One region of the Pseudomonas sp. GL_091 genome, then DNA from elsewhere that is predicted to be linked to it. Evidence: predicted binding sites of a transcription regulator. Region 1 holds the regulator's gene; the other holds the start of a gene.
What was found. Region 1 encodes FliA, which starts transcription of late flagellar genes. Its sites were predicted from a motif close to CTAAAGTTTNNNNNNNNNNNGCCGNTAA; they were not measured.
Positions count from the first base shown of each region.

Region 1 (7,135 bases):
GATGCCACCGGCCAGGTCGACACGGGGCGGAAACAGGATCCAGGCGAGGATCTGCATGGCGCGTTTGAAGGCACTCATCGGCGATTGCAGTAGAGCGGCGCCAATGGTGCCGCCGAGCACGATCAGCGCTGCCGGGCCGTTGGCCAGGGCGCCGAGATGACCGCCTTCGAGGTAGTTGCCGCCGATGATGGCGACGAAGGCCATGATGATGCCGATCAGGCTTAGAACATCCATCAGATACAGGCCTCGACCAGGTGCTTGCCAATGTCGTCGAGGCTATACACCGCATCGGCGAGCTCGGCTTTGACGATGGCCATCGGCATGCCGTAGATCACGCAACTGGCTTCGTCCTGTGCCCAGATCGAACTGCCGCCCTGCTTGAGCAGGCGCGCGCCTTCACGGCCGTCGGCGCCCATGCCGGTCAGGACCACCGCCAGAACCTTGTCGCCGTAGGACTTGGCTGCCGAACCGAAGGTGATGTCCACGCACGGCTTGTAATTCAGGCGCTCGTCACCCGGGAGGATTTTCACCGCACCGCGGCCGTCGATCATCATCTGCTTGCCACCCGGCGCCAGCAGCGCCAGGCCCGGACGCAGGATGTCGCCATCCTCAGCTTCCTTGACGCTGATGCGGCACAGCTTGTCCAGGCGCTCAGCGAAGGCCTTGGTGAAGGCGGCCGGCATGTGTTGAACCAGCACGAGCGGGGCCGGGAAGTTGGCCGGCAATTGGGTCAACACCCGCTGCAGGGCAACCGGGCCGCCGGTGGACGTACCAATGGCCACCAGTTTGTAGGCTTTGCGTTTCGGCGCGGGCGACGACGCGGTGGCCGCATGCGTACGCACAGGGATCGGTGCCGGTGCCGGACGCACGGGCGCGCTGCTGCCGTAACTGCCGACACTCGAAGGCGCAGGTGTTGGAGCGGGTGCGGCCACAGGGGCCGGAGCGCTGTAGGCACTGACACGACGATTGCTGCGCGCAATGCTCAGGATCTTCTCGCACAGCAGTTGCTTGACCTTCTCGGGGTTGCGCGAGATGTCTTCGAAATTCTTCGGCAGGAAGTCCACCGCGCCGGCATCCAGCGCATCGAGGGTGACCCGGGCGCCTTCGTGGGTCAGCGAGGAGAACATCAGGACCGGGGTCGGGCAGCGTTGCATGATGTGCCGCACGGCGGTGATGCCGTCCATCATCGGCATCTCGTAGTCCATGGTGATCACGTCGGGCTTGAGGGCCAGTGCCTGATCGATCGCCTCTTTGCCGTTGGTCGCCGTGCCGACGACCTGGATATTCGAATCCGCTGAAAGAATTTCCGAGACGCGGCGGCGGAAAAACCCCGAATCGTCCACCACCAGGACTTTGACTGCCATAAACACTCCATTAGATGGAGCGAGGCCAGGCGCCCCGCTCCACCAGAATCAAATACGCCGTGTGGCGTAACGCTTGAGCATGCTCGGAACATCGAGAATCAGCGCAATGCGGCCGTCACCGGTGATGGTGGCGCCGGACATGCCCGGCGTTCCCTGGAGCATTTTGCCCAATGGCTTGATGACCACTTCTTCCTGACCCACCAGTTGATCGACGACAAAGCCGATCCGCTGCGTGCCCACCGAAAGGATCACCACATGGCCCTCGCGCTGCTCTTCGTGAGCGGCGGAGCTGACCAGCCAGCGTTTGAGATAGAACAATGGCAGTGCCTTGTCCCGCACGATCACCACTTCCTGACCGTCCACGACGTTGGTGGTCGACAGGTCGAGGTGGAAGATCTCGTTGACGTTCACCAGCGGGAACGCAAAGGCCTGGTTGCCGAGCATGACCATCAGCGTCGGCATGATCGCCAGGGTCAGCGGGACCTTGATGACGATCTTCGAACCCTGGCCCTTGGCCGAGTAGATGTTGATCGAACCGTTGAGCTGGGAAATCTTGGTTTTCACCACGTCCATGCCCACGCCGCGACCCGATACGTCGGATATCTCGGTCTTGGTCGAGAAACCCGGGGCGAAGATCAGGTTGTAGCATTCGGTGTCGCTCAAACGGTCCGCCGCATCCTTGTCCATCACACCGCGTTTAACCGCGATGGATCGCAGGACGTTCGGGTCCATGCCTTTGCCGTCATCGGAGATCGACAGCAGGATGTGGTCGCCTTCCTGCTCGGCTGCAAGAATCACCTTGCCGCCCCGGGCCTTGCCCGAGGCTTCGCGTTCTTCCGGTGACTCGATACCGTGGTCGACCGCGTTGCGCACCAAGTGGACCAGCGGATCGGCCAGGGCCTCGACGAGGTTCTTGTCGAGGTCGGTTTCTTCGCCGACCAGTTCCAGGTTGATCTCTTTCTTGAGCTGGCGAGCCAGGTCGCGAACCAGGCGCGGGAAGCGCCCGAAGACTTTCTTGATCGGTTGCATCCGGGTCTTCATGACCGCGGTTTGCAGGTCGGCGGTGACCACGTCGAGGTTCGACACAGCCTTGGACATGGCTTCGTCGCCGCTGTTGAGGCCGAGGCGGACCAGGCGGTTACGCACCAGCACCAACTCGCCGACCATGTTCATGATCTCGTCGAGACGCGCGGTATCGACGCGCACGGTGGTCTCGGCTTCGCTCGCCGGTTTTTCCGCCGGTGGCGCGGCCGGGGCACGCGCAGCAGCAGGTGCAGCGGCAGCAGCCGGCGTTTCAGCTTTTGGTTCGGGTGCCTTGGTCACTGGTTTCGGCGCCGCAGCCTTCGCGGCCGGCGCGGCAACGGACGTGTTCGATCCGCTGGCGACCGTCGCCTTGCCGACTTCGCTGAACCTGCCTTTGCCGTGCAACTCATCGAGCAGCGATTCAAATTCGTGATCGGTGATCAGATCGCTGCCGACCGCTGCGGCGGCTGGCGCGGCAGGTGCTGGCACAGAAGCAATGGCCGACTCGAGCGCATCGACAGCAAAGTTACCCTTGCCGTGCAGTTGGTCGAGCAGTGCTTCGAATTCGTCGTCAGTAATATCGGAGCTGTCGCCGGCCGCTTTCGGTGCTTCTGGCGCAGCCGGCGTAGGGACCACTGCGACAACGGCGAACTGGCCTTTACCATGCAGTTGATCGAGCAACGACTCGAACTCGGCATCGGTGATTTCGTCGCTGGCAGCGGCATTGCTGGCAGGCGCTGGAGCAGCCGCCGGGGCCTCGGCCTGCGCCTTGACGGCGTTCAGCGAGTCCAGCAGTTGTTCGAATTCATTGTCGGTGATGTCGCCCGATTCGGCTTCAGCCACAGGCGTTTGAACCACAGCAGCGACGGGCGCGGATACCACCTCGTCAGCCGATTGCGGCTCGGCCAGGCGGGCCAGCGCCGCAAGCAATTGAGGTGTCGCAGCCGTGATCGGGCGGCGTTCGCGGACTTCGCTGAACATGCTGTTCACCGCGTCCAGCGCTTCGAGAACCACGTCCATCAGTTCCGAGTCGACGCGACGTTCACCCTTGCGCAGGATGTCGAACACGTTCTCGGCGATGTGGCAGCACTCCACCAGCTCGTTGAGCTGGAGGAAGCCGGCGCCCCCTTTTACAGTGTGAAAACCGCGAAAAATTGCATTGAGCAGATCCGCATCATCCGGACGGCTTTCCAGCTCGACCAGTTGCTCGGACAGTTGCTCTAGAATCTCGCCGGCCTCAACCAGGAAATCCTGAAGGATCTCTTCATCGGCGCCGAAGCTCATTAAGGGGGTGCTCCTAACAGGTCTACCTAAAATCCAAGGCTGGATAGCAAATCGTCCACATCGTCCTGACCGGACACAACGTCTTCTCTTTTATCGGCATGAATCTGCGGACCTTCACCCTGAGAGAGATGTTTTTGTGGATCTTTTTCAGCAAGCATCGCTTCGCGGTCATGTTCGATGCCCGCAAAGCGGTCCACCTGACTGGCCATCAGCACGAGCTTGAGCAGGTTGCTTTCAACTTCGGTGACCAACTGGGTCACACGCTTGATCACCTGGCCTGTGAGGTCCTGGTAATCCTGGGCGAGCAGGATGTCGTTGAGGTTGCCCGACACCGCGCGATTGTCCGTGCCGCTGCGCGCCAGGAACCCGTCGACCCGCCGGGCCAGTTCACGAAACTCTTGCGCGCCGACTTCGCGACGCATGAAGCGCCCCCAGTCCGCGCTCAAGACCTTGGCTTCATCCGCCAGGCCATTGACCAGCGGCGTGGCACTTTCCACCAGATCCATGGTGCGGTTGGCCGCAGCCTCGGTCAGCTTGACCACATACCCCAGACGCTCGGTGGCGTCGGTGATCTGCGACACTTCTTCGGCTTGCGGCATGTGCGGGTCAATCTGGAAATTGACGATCGCGCTATGCAGTTCGCGAGTGAGCTTGCCCACTTCCTGATACAAGCCGCGGTCACGGGTCTGGTTGAGCTCATGGATCAATTGCACCGCGTCGCCGAACTTGCCTTTTTCAAGGCTCGCGACCAATTCGACGGCGTGTTTTTTCAGGGTCGACTCAAAATCGCCCAATGAAGTTTCGTTATTGCCCATAGCTCCCCCATGGCGCACTCATCAACCGATGCGTTCGAAAATCTTCTCGATTTTTTCTTTCAACGCCTGGGCCGTGAAGGGTTTGACCACATAGCCGTTAACGCCGGCCTGGGCCGCTTCGATGATCTGCTCACGCTTGGCTTCAGCGGTCACCATCAGCACCGGCAGGTGCTTGAGCTTTTCATCGGCACGCACGTGGCGCAGCAGATCGATACCGGTCATGCCAGGCATGTTCCAGTCCGTTACCAGAAAGTCGATGCTTCCGCTGTTGAGTACCGGAATGGCGGTAGTGCCATCGTCGGCCTCGACGGTGTTGGTGAACCCAAGGTCACGCAGCAGGTTCTTGATGATCCGCCGCATCGTTGAGAAGTCATCAACGATGAGGATTTTCATGTTCTTGTCCAATTCGACCTCCAAGCAGTCTTAAACGCGCCCAGCACCTGGACGCGCCATTTCAATCAATCCGGCAAAGCACTCGATGACTGTCTGGAGCACAACAGATCGCGACCGGCGCAGTTCAACACCACACCGGCCTCGTTCGCAGTGTCCCCCACACTGCCTTCAGCGCGCTCGCCACTCCCCCAAACGCCCCCGCAAACGGGCTGCGCACTGGCTGTGTAACTGGCTGACCCGAGATTCGCTGACCCCAAGGACCTCACCGATTTCCTTGAGGTTCAACTCTTCGTCGTAGTACAGCGCCAACACCAGTCGCTCACGCTCCGGCAAATTGGCAATCGCATCTGCCAGCGCAGCCTGGAAGCGTTCATCTTCCAGGTCGCGTGACGGCTCGATATGAGCACTCGCGCCATCCTCGTGCAGCCCTTCGTGTTCGCCGTCCTGCAACAGATCGTCGAAACTGAACAGCCGGCTGCCCAGGGTGTCGTTCAAAATCCCGTAGTAATCGTCGAGACTCAATTGGAGTTCGGCCGCAACTTCGTGATCTTTAGCATCACGACCGGTTTTCGCTTCAATCGAGCGAATGGCGTCGCTGACCATGCGTGTATTGCGGTGAACCGAACGTGGCGCCCAGTCCCCCTTACGCACTTCATCGAGCATGGCGCCGCGGATTCGAATGCCCGCGTACGTCTCGAAACTGGCGCCTTTGCTGGCGTCATATTTGGTCGACACTTCAAGCAGGCCGATCATCCCGGCCTGGATCAGGTCTTCGACCTGGACACTGGCCGGCAGGCGCGCCAACAAGTGGTAGGCAATGCGTTTAACCAGCGGCGCGTAACGCTCGATCAGCTCGTACTGCGCATCACGCGCCGATGTTTTGTAGAGGTTGTAACCGCTTGCCGTCATAGAACCGGTCCTGCTGTCTGCTGCACGAGGCGCTCGACGAAAAATTCCAGGTGCCCGCGCGGGTTGGCAGGCAGCGGCCAGGTATCGACCTTCTGTGCGATCGCCTTGAATGCCAGCGAGCACTTGGAACGCGGGAAGGCCTCGTAGACGGCGCGCTGCTTCTGCACCGCCTTGCGCACGCTTTCGTCGTAGGGCACCGCGCCGACGTATTGCAGGGCGACGTCGAGGAAGCGATCCGTGACCTTGGTCAACTTGGCGAACAGGTTGCGCCCTTCCTGCGGACTCTGGGCCATGTTGGCCAGGACGCGGAAGCGGTTCATGCCGTAGTCACGATTAAGCAGTTTGATCAATGCGTAGGCGTCAGTGATCGAGGTCGGCTCGTCGCACACCACCAGCAGCACTTCCTGGGCTGCGCGAACGAAACTGACTACCGAGTCACCAATGCCCGCAGCTGTGTCGATCACCAATACGTCGAGGTTGTCGCCGATATCGCTGAAGGCCTGGATCAGGCCGGCGTGTTGCGCGGGGCTCAGATGCACCATGCTCTGAGTGCCGGATGCGGCCGGAACGATACGGATACCGCCGGGTCCCTGCAGCAGTACATCGCGCAGTTCGCAGCGGCCCTCGATCACGTCGGCCAAGGTACGTTTGGGTGTCAGGCCCAGCAGAACGTCGACGTTCGCCAGTCCCAGGTCGGCGTCCAACAGCATGACGCGCCGGCCAAGCTCAGCCAGAGCCAGGGACAAGTTCACTGACACATTAGTTTTCCCGACGCCACCTTTGCCGCCGGTCACCGCGATCACCTGTACGGGATGCATGCTGCCCATGTTATTTCTTTACCTTGTCTTGCATAGACGGAGGCCACATTACTGGCTGCGCGTTCACAAACGGAACAATGCATGGCAGACCATCGATGTAGGTACAAAAACTGTTCATTACTACCTTAGCCAACCTGCTTGGTTTGGCTGTGGTAAATATCAGCGAACATGTCAGCCATGGCTTCTTCGCTGGGTTCTTCCTGCATTTGCACGCTGACGGCGCGACTGACCAACTGATGACGGCGCGGCAGATGGAGATCATCCGGAATCCGCGGGCCATCGGTCAGGTAGGCCACGGGTAACTCATGACTGATGGCCAAGCTCAGCACCTCGCCCAGACTAGCCGTTTCATCCAGTTTAGTCAGGATGCAGCCCGCGAGCCCGCAACGCTTGTAACTGTGATAAGCGGCGGTTAGAACCTGTTTCTGGCTGGTGGTTGCCAGGACCAGATAATTTTTCGAGCGGATGCCTCGACCGGCCAGGCTTTCGAGCTGCATGCGCAGGGCCGGGTCGCTGGCCTGCAGGCCGG
Region 1 is NZ_CM174451.1:1,709,647-1,716,781, reverse strand. It holds gene AC3ITY_RS07835 (flagellar motor protein) at 1-234, opposite strand, end outside; gene AC3ITY_RS07830 (protein-glutamate methylesterase/protein-glutamine glutaminase) at 234-1,364, opposite strand; gene AC3ITY_RS07825 (chemotaxis protein CheA) at 1,413-3,671, opposite strand; gene AC3ITY_RS07820 (protein phosphatase CheZ) at 3,698-4,486, opposite strand; gene AC3ITY_RS07815 (chemotaxis response regulator CheY) at 4,508-4,879, opposite strand; gene fliA (RNA polymerase sigma factor FliA) at 5,048-5,788, opposite strand; gene fleN (flagellar synthesis regulator FleN) at 5,785-6,615, opposite strand; gene flhF (flagellar biosynthesis GTPase FlhF) at 6,732-7,135, opposite strand, start outside.

Region 2 (7,135 bases), 340 kb from region 1:
GACGCTGCCCTTGGTTTCACCCTTGCGGGTGCCGATCAGCAGCCAGGTCAGGCCAATCAGGCTGCCGATGGTCAGTACGCAGATCCACGTACTCCAGAAGGTGGTCATGGCCGGGTACTCCTTGTTGCTGATTCTTCTGTGATGTCGGGTTGTGGCTCGTCAGCGAACGGCAGCAGGCGCGCTTCGGCGAATTCCGGGCCGCGCTTGCTGTTGAAAACCCACAGGGTCAGGCCGACAAAGGCGACGAATACGACGACGGTGCCAAGGCCGCGGATCATTCCAGTGCTCATTTCGCTCTCTATAAAAGACATGGGCATGGCTCACCTCTTGCTCTTGATGGCAGTGCCGAGCACTTGCAGGTAGGCGACCAGTGCATCCATCTCGCTCTTGCCCTTGAGGGAAGCGACGGCGCCGGTGATGTCCTCGTCGGTGTACGGCACGCCCAGGGTGCGCATGGCCTTGATCTTGGTTTCGGTATGACTGCTGTCGAGCTGGTTGGCCACCAGCCACGGGTAGGCGGGCATTTTCGACTCCGGCACGACGTTGCGCGGGTTGTACAAGTGCGCGCGGTGCCAGTCATCCGAGTAACGCGCGCCAACCCGCGCCAGGTCCGGCCCGGTGCGTTTCGAACCCCACAGGAACGGGTGGTCCCAGACGCTTTCGCCTGCCACCGAGTAGTGCCCGTAGCGTTCGGTCTCGGCGCGGAACGGGCGGATCATCTGCGAATGACAGCCGACGCAGCCTTCGCGGATATAGATGTCGCGACCTTCCAGTTGCAGCGCGGTGTAGGGCTTCATGCCTTCCACCGGTTTGTTGGTCACGTCCTGGAAGAACAGCGGGACGATCTGGGTCAGGCCGCCGATGCTCACGGCCAGGATCATCAGCAGCAGCAACAGGCCGACGTTTTTCTCGATAGTTTCGTGTTTCATGGCGGACTCCTCAGGCCATCTGCGCGGCAGCGGCGACTTCGGCAGGCTGCGAGGCCCGCACGGTGCGCCAGGTGTTGTAGGCCATCAGGAACATGCCACTGAGGAAGATCGCACCACCCACCAGCCGCACGACGAAGCCAGGGTGGCTGGCCACCAGGGTTTCGACGAAGGAGTAAGTCAGCGTGCCGTCCTCGTTCACTGCACGCCACATCAGGCCCTGGGCGATGCCGTTGACCCACATCGAGGCGATGTACAGAACGGTGCCGATGGTGGCGAGCCAGAAGTGCGCGTTGATCAGGCCGATGCTGTGCATCTGCTCGCGGCCGAAGACTTTCGGGATCATGTGGTACAGCGCGCCGATGGAAATCATCGCCACCCAGCCCAACGCACCTGCGTGTACGTGGCCGATGGTCCAGTCGGTGTAGTGGGACAGGGCGTTGACCGTCTTGATCGCCATCATCGGCCCTTCGAAGGTCGACATGCCGTAGAACGCCAGCGACACCACGAGAAAGCGCAGGACCGGGTCGCTGCGCAACTTATGCCAGGCCCCCGACAGGGTCATCATGCCGTTGATCATCCCGCCCCAGCTCGGCGCCAGCAGGATCAGCGACATCACCATGCCCAACGACTGCGCCCAGTCCGGCAGCGCGGTGTAGTGCAAGTGGTGCGGACCGGCCCAGATGTACAGGGTGATCAGCGCCCAGAAGTGCACGATCGACAGGCGATAGGAGTAAACCGGGCGCTCGGCCTGTTTCGGCACGAAGTAATACATCATGCCGAGGAAACCGGCGGTGAGGAAAAAGCCGACGGCGTTGTGTCCGTACCACCATTGCACCATCGCATCGGTGGCGCCGGAGTACAGAGAGTAGGACTTGGTGAAGCTGACCGGCAATTCCATGTTGTTGACGATGTGCAGGATCGCCACGGTGATGATGAACGCACCGAAGAACCAGTTGCCGACATAAATGTGCTTGGTCTTGCGCTGCATGATCGTGCCGAAGAACACGATGGCGTAGGCGACCCAGACGATGGTGATCAGGATGTCGATCGGCCATTCCAGCTCGGCGTATTCCTTGGAACTGGTGTAGCCCAGCGGCAGGCTGATGGCTGCCAGCAGGATCACAAGCTGCCAGCCCCAGAAACAGAACGCGGCAACTGCGGGAGCAAATAAGCGTGTTTGGCACGTCCGTTGTACGGAGTACAACGAACTGGCGAACAAGGCGCAGCCGCCAAAGGCGAAGATCACCGCGTTGGTGTGCAGCGGGCGCAAGCGGCCGAAGCTGGTCCACGGCAAATTGAAGTTGAGTTCGGGCCAGACCAACTGGGCAGCGAGAAAAACCCCGAGCCCCATGCCGACGATGCCCCACACCACCGTCATAATGGCGAATTGGCGGACCACCTTGTAGTTGTAGGCGGTACTGATAGAAGTGTTCATGGTTCCCCATCCACGGTTCAGCCGAAGTGAGCGCACTCGCGCAAGGCAGCGCACCCTTCGGCCGGAGTTATAGGCAGACTAAAAGCGAGGCAAGCATGGACAAAGGGCACAAGGCCGGTATTGACGGGGATCAATGGGCGCAGTGCGTGCGGGATCATGGTTGGTTGTGGAATGCCGCGACTGGCAAGGCTGCGGCGACGCTGATCCTCGCCCATGGCGCCGGCGCACCGATGGACAGTGACTGGATGAACGACATGGCTGCACGCCTCGCCGCGCAAGGCGTCAACGTGTTGCGCTTCGAGTTTCCCTATATGGCACAGCGGCGCCTCGATGGCGGCAAACGCCCGCCGAACCCGGCACCGAAACTGCTGGAATGCTGGCGTGAGGTGTATGCCCAGGTGCGACGCCATGTCACTGGGCCGCTGGCCATTGGTGGCAAGTCCATGGGCGGGCGGATGGCCAGTTTGCTCGCGGATGAATTGGGTGCGCATGCGCTGGTGTGCCTGGGGTATCCGTTTTATGCGGTAGGCAAACCGGAGAAGCCAAGGGTTGAGCATTTGGCCGGGCTGAAGACGCGAACCTTGATCGTGCAAGGTGAGCGCGATGCGTTGGGCAATCGCGAGGCGGTCGAGGGTTATGCGCTATCGCCGGGTATCGAGGTGTTCTGGCTGGTGGCGGGGGATCATGACTTGAAGCCGTTGAAGGCTTCAGGGTTTAGTCATGAGCAGCATGTGGCGGCAGCGGCGCAGAAGGTGGCTTCATTTCTTCAGTGAATTCTTCATTGCCTTTCATGGCCTCATCGCGAGCAGGCTCGCTCCTACATTGGATCTACGGTGGGCACAGATTTTTGTGTCGACAACGATCAACTGTAGGAGTGAGCCTGCTTGCGATGAGGCACTCCTGGGCAACATCACTTTCACAGGCTCAATAAAAAACCCGGAAGCTCTCACTGTCCGGGTTTTTGTCATTCCCGCCTCTATCAGCGGTTAAACCGCTCCACCAACGAATACTGGGTATTGGCAGTCTTGGTCAGCTCTTCACTCAGCAACGCCGAGTTCTGCGCCTGTTCCGCGGTCTGGTCCGCCAACTCAGAAATGTTGCTGATGTTGCGGCTGATTTCTTCGGCCACGGCGCTTTGCTCTTCGGTTGCGGCGGCGATCTGGGTGGTCATGTCGGTGATGTTGGCCACCGCTTCGCTGATCCCCACCAGTGCCTGGTCCGCTTCCAGTACCCGCGCCACGCCTTCTTCCGCCTGGCGATGCCCGGCTTCCATGGTTTGCACCGCGGTGCCGGCGGTTTGTTGCAGTTTGGCGATCAGCGCGTGAATCTGCCCGGTGGACTCGCTGGTGCGTTGCGCCAGTTGACGGACTTCGTCGGCCACCACCGCAAAACCACGACCCATCTCGCCAGCACGGGCCGCTTCGATGGCAGCGTTCAGGGCCAGCAGGTTGGTCTGGTCGGCGATGCCTTTGATCACGTCGACCACGCCACCGATTTCGTTGCTGTCCTTGGCCAGTTGGGTCACGGTCACGCCGGTTTCACCGACGACTACCGACAGGCGCTGGATGGCTTCGCGGGTTTCCCCGGCGATGTCACGACCACGACCGGTCAGGCGATTGGCTTCCTGGGTGGCATCGGCGGTGCGTTGCACGTGGCTGGCGACTTCCTGGGTGGTAGCGGCCATCTGGTTGACCGCGGTGGCCACCTGCTCGGTCTCGACCCGCTGACGTTCCAGGCCGCTGGAGCTGTTGTGCGCCAGGGCATCGGACTGTCTGGCCTGATCGGTCAGGTGTTCGGCTGTGTCCTGCAGACGCGTCAGGCAGGTTTTCAGGCGTGCTTCCTGACTGAGGATGGACATTTCCAGACGCGCCTGGGCGCCGCGACTGTCGGTGTACATCTGTGCGATCAACGGATCGGAGGTGGTCTGCTCGGCCAGGCGCAGCAAACGCTTGAGGCCACGCTGTTGCCACTGGAGGCCCATCAGGCCCAGCGGCACCGAAAGACCCGCAGCCAGGGCAAACCCCCAATGGGAGTTCAGGGAGGCACCGATCATGAAGCTCAATTGGCTGACCAGGATGAACGGCAGCCAGTCCTGCAGGATCGGCAACCATTTATCCGAGGAGGGAATGGCCGACTTGCCCTGGTTGATGCGTTGGTAGAGCGCTTCGGCGCGGCGGATCTGTTCGGCGCTGGGCTTGACCCGCACCGACTCGTAACCGATCACCTGATTGCCTTCGAAGATCGGTATCACATAGGCGTTCACCCAGTAATGATCACCGGTCTTGCAGCGATTCTTGACAATGCCCATCCATGGCAAGCCTTGTTTCAGCGTGCCCCACATGTGGGCGAACACCGCGGCCGGGACGTCGGGGTGACGGACCAGGTTGTGCGGCGCACGGATCAGCTCCTCTCGGGAATACCCGCTGATCTCGACGAAAGCGTCGTTACAGTAGGTGATCATGCCCTTGGCATCGGTGGTGGAAATCAACCGTTGCTGAGCCGGGAAGGTCCGCTCGCGTTGTGTAATAGGCTGGTTGTTACGCATGGCTTTTTTAATCCGCAAGGCTTTCAAGTGCTGTATCGGCAAGGCCGGCGGATTGTTGAGATTATTTTTCGATAGTCAGCGATGCGTCGCAAAATGACCCTTGCGTCAGCCGGCGAGCATCGGATAGGTGAACAGGCCGAAGTGCAGCAGGTTCAAGCCAAAGTGGCTTGCAATGGCGGCGCCCAGCCCGCCGAATCGGTAGGCCAGGCCATAACCGACCCCGGCCAGCGTTGCCAGCAATACCCACTGCCATCCCGCGCCAACATGGGCCAGGCCGAAGATCAATGATGCCAGCAGCAGGGCGAGGTGTTCACCGTAAGGCCGGTCTTTCAGGTACCGGCTCAGGCCGCCCTGGATGTAGCCACGGAACAGCGCTTCTTCGACCAGCGTCACCAGCAGCAGATTGTTCAGTAACCACAGCCAGGCTTGATCCGGCCATTTCGGCGCCCAGGCGATTACGCCCAGCAACAACGCGCCACCCAACGCCAGCACGGCGCTCAAGGTCAATGCCAGTGCGGTGGCATACAGCGATAGCCGAAGCGAACGGCGGCCGACAATCCACGGACAAACCAGTAACAGCCAGAAGCCGATCAGCGGTTTGTCCAGATTCAGGTGCATGGCGAATGACACGGCATTATCGGTAAAACGTTGGGGATCGATACCGCGACCGTTGTAGAAACCGGGTAGCCAATGCGTCGCCAGGGCCAGAGCCAGGACGATGAACAGTCCGTGGCCGAGGTAGCGGACAAAAGGGATCTCGCGCTGGCGAACCGCTGCGCCAGCGACCAGCAACAAGAACACCGAGATTGCCGAGAGCCAGCCGAGATGGCCGTAGGTCAGCGCCAGACCGTAGCCGAAGGAAAGCAGGGCCAGAAGCATCCATGGCAGGGCAATCATTTGAAGTCCTTAGAGATGTAGAGCTTTTGTGGCGAGGGCTGCGATTATAAGCAGAGCTCAAACAAAAACACCGCCCGAAGGCGGTGTTTGTGTCAGTCGTCCGTTACGAAGCGATCAACTGCCGCAACACGTAATGCAGAATCCCCCCCGACTTGAAGTACTCAACCTCATTGAGCGTATCGATGCGGCACAACACCTCGACTTTTTCGCTGCTGCCGTCTTCGCGAGTGATGACCAGCGTCAGGTTCATCCGTGGCGTCAACTCGACGCCGGTCAAGCCGAGGATGTCCAGGGTTTCACTGCCGTTGAGCTTCAGGCTCTTGCGGTTCTGATCCAGCTTGAACTGCAGCGGCAGCACGCCCATGCCCACCAGGTTGGAGCGGTGAATCCGTTCGAAGCTTTCGGCGATGACCGCTTTCACCCCCAGCAGATTGGTGCCTTTGGCCGCCCAGTCGCGACTCGAACCGGTGCCGTATTCCTGGCCGGCGAACACCACCAGCGGCGTGCCTGAAGCCTGATAACGCATGGCGGCGTCGTAGATCGGCATTTTCTCGCCGGTGGGAATGTAGCGGGTGTTGCCGCCTTCTTCGCCGCCGAGCATTTCGTTGCGTATGCGGATGTTGGCGAAGGTGCCGCGCATCATCACTTCATGGTTGCCACGCCGCGAGCCGTAGGAGTTGAAGTCCCGGGGCTCCACGCCTTTGTCGCGCAGGTATTGCCCTGCCGGGCTGTCGGCCTTGATGTTGCCGGCCGGGGAGATGTGGTCGGTGGTCACCGAGTCGCCGAGCAATGCGAGGATCCTGGCGCCGTTGACATCCTTGACCACTGGCGGCGGGCCGCCGATGTCGTCGAAGAACGGCGGGTGCTGGATGTAAGTCGAGTCGTCCTGCCAGACGTAGGTCGCCGCCTGCGGAACCTTGATCGCCTGCCATTGCGCGTCACCGGCAAACACTTCGGCGTATTCCTTGTGGAACATGGCGGTGCTGACCTGATTCACGGCGTCGGCAATTTCTTTGCTGCTTGGCCAAATGTCCCGCAGGTAAACCGGTTTGCCGTCCTTGTCATCGCCCAACGGCTCGCGGCTGAGGTCGGTGCGCACGGTACCCGCCAGCGCGTAGGCCACCACCAGCGGCGGGGAGGCCAGCCAGTTGGTTTTTACCAGCGGATGCACCCGGCCTTCGAAGTTGCGATTGCCCGAGAGCACGGAGGCCACGGTGAGGTCGGCTTGCTGGATGGCTTTCTCGATGGGTTCCGACAGCGGTCCCGAGTTGCCGATGCAGGTGGTGCAGCCATAGCCGACCAGGGCAAAGCCCAATTCGTCGAGGTAAT
Region 2 is NZ_CM174451.1:2,044,842-2,051,976, forward strand. It holds gene ccoP (cytochrome-c oxidase, cbb3-type subunit III) at 1-108, opposite strand, end outside; gene AC3ITY_RS09420 (cbb3-type cytochrome oxidase subunit 3) at 105-302, opposite strand; gene ccoO (cytochrome-c oxidase, cbb3-type subunit II) at 321-929, opposite strand; gene ccoN (cytochrome-c oxidase, cbb3-type subunit I) at 940-2,364, opposite strand; gene AC3ITY_RS09435 (alpha/beta family hydrolase) at 2,460-3,137, shown strand; gene AC3ITY_RS09440 (methyl-accepting chemotaxis protein) at 3,344-4,909, opposite strand; gene AC3ITY_RS09445 (CPBP family intramembrane glutamic endopeptidase) at 5,015-5,806, opposite strand; gene acnA (aconitate hydratase AcnA) at 5,910-7,135, opposite strand, start outside.
Region 2: the regulator FliA is predicted to act here: its motif matches at 4,942-4,969, upstream of AC3ITY_RS09440 (methyl-accepting chemotaxis protein).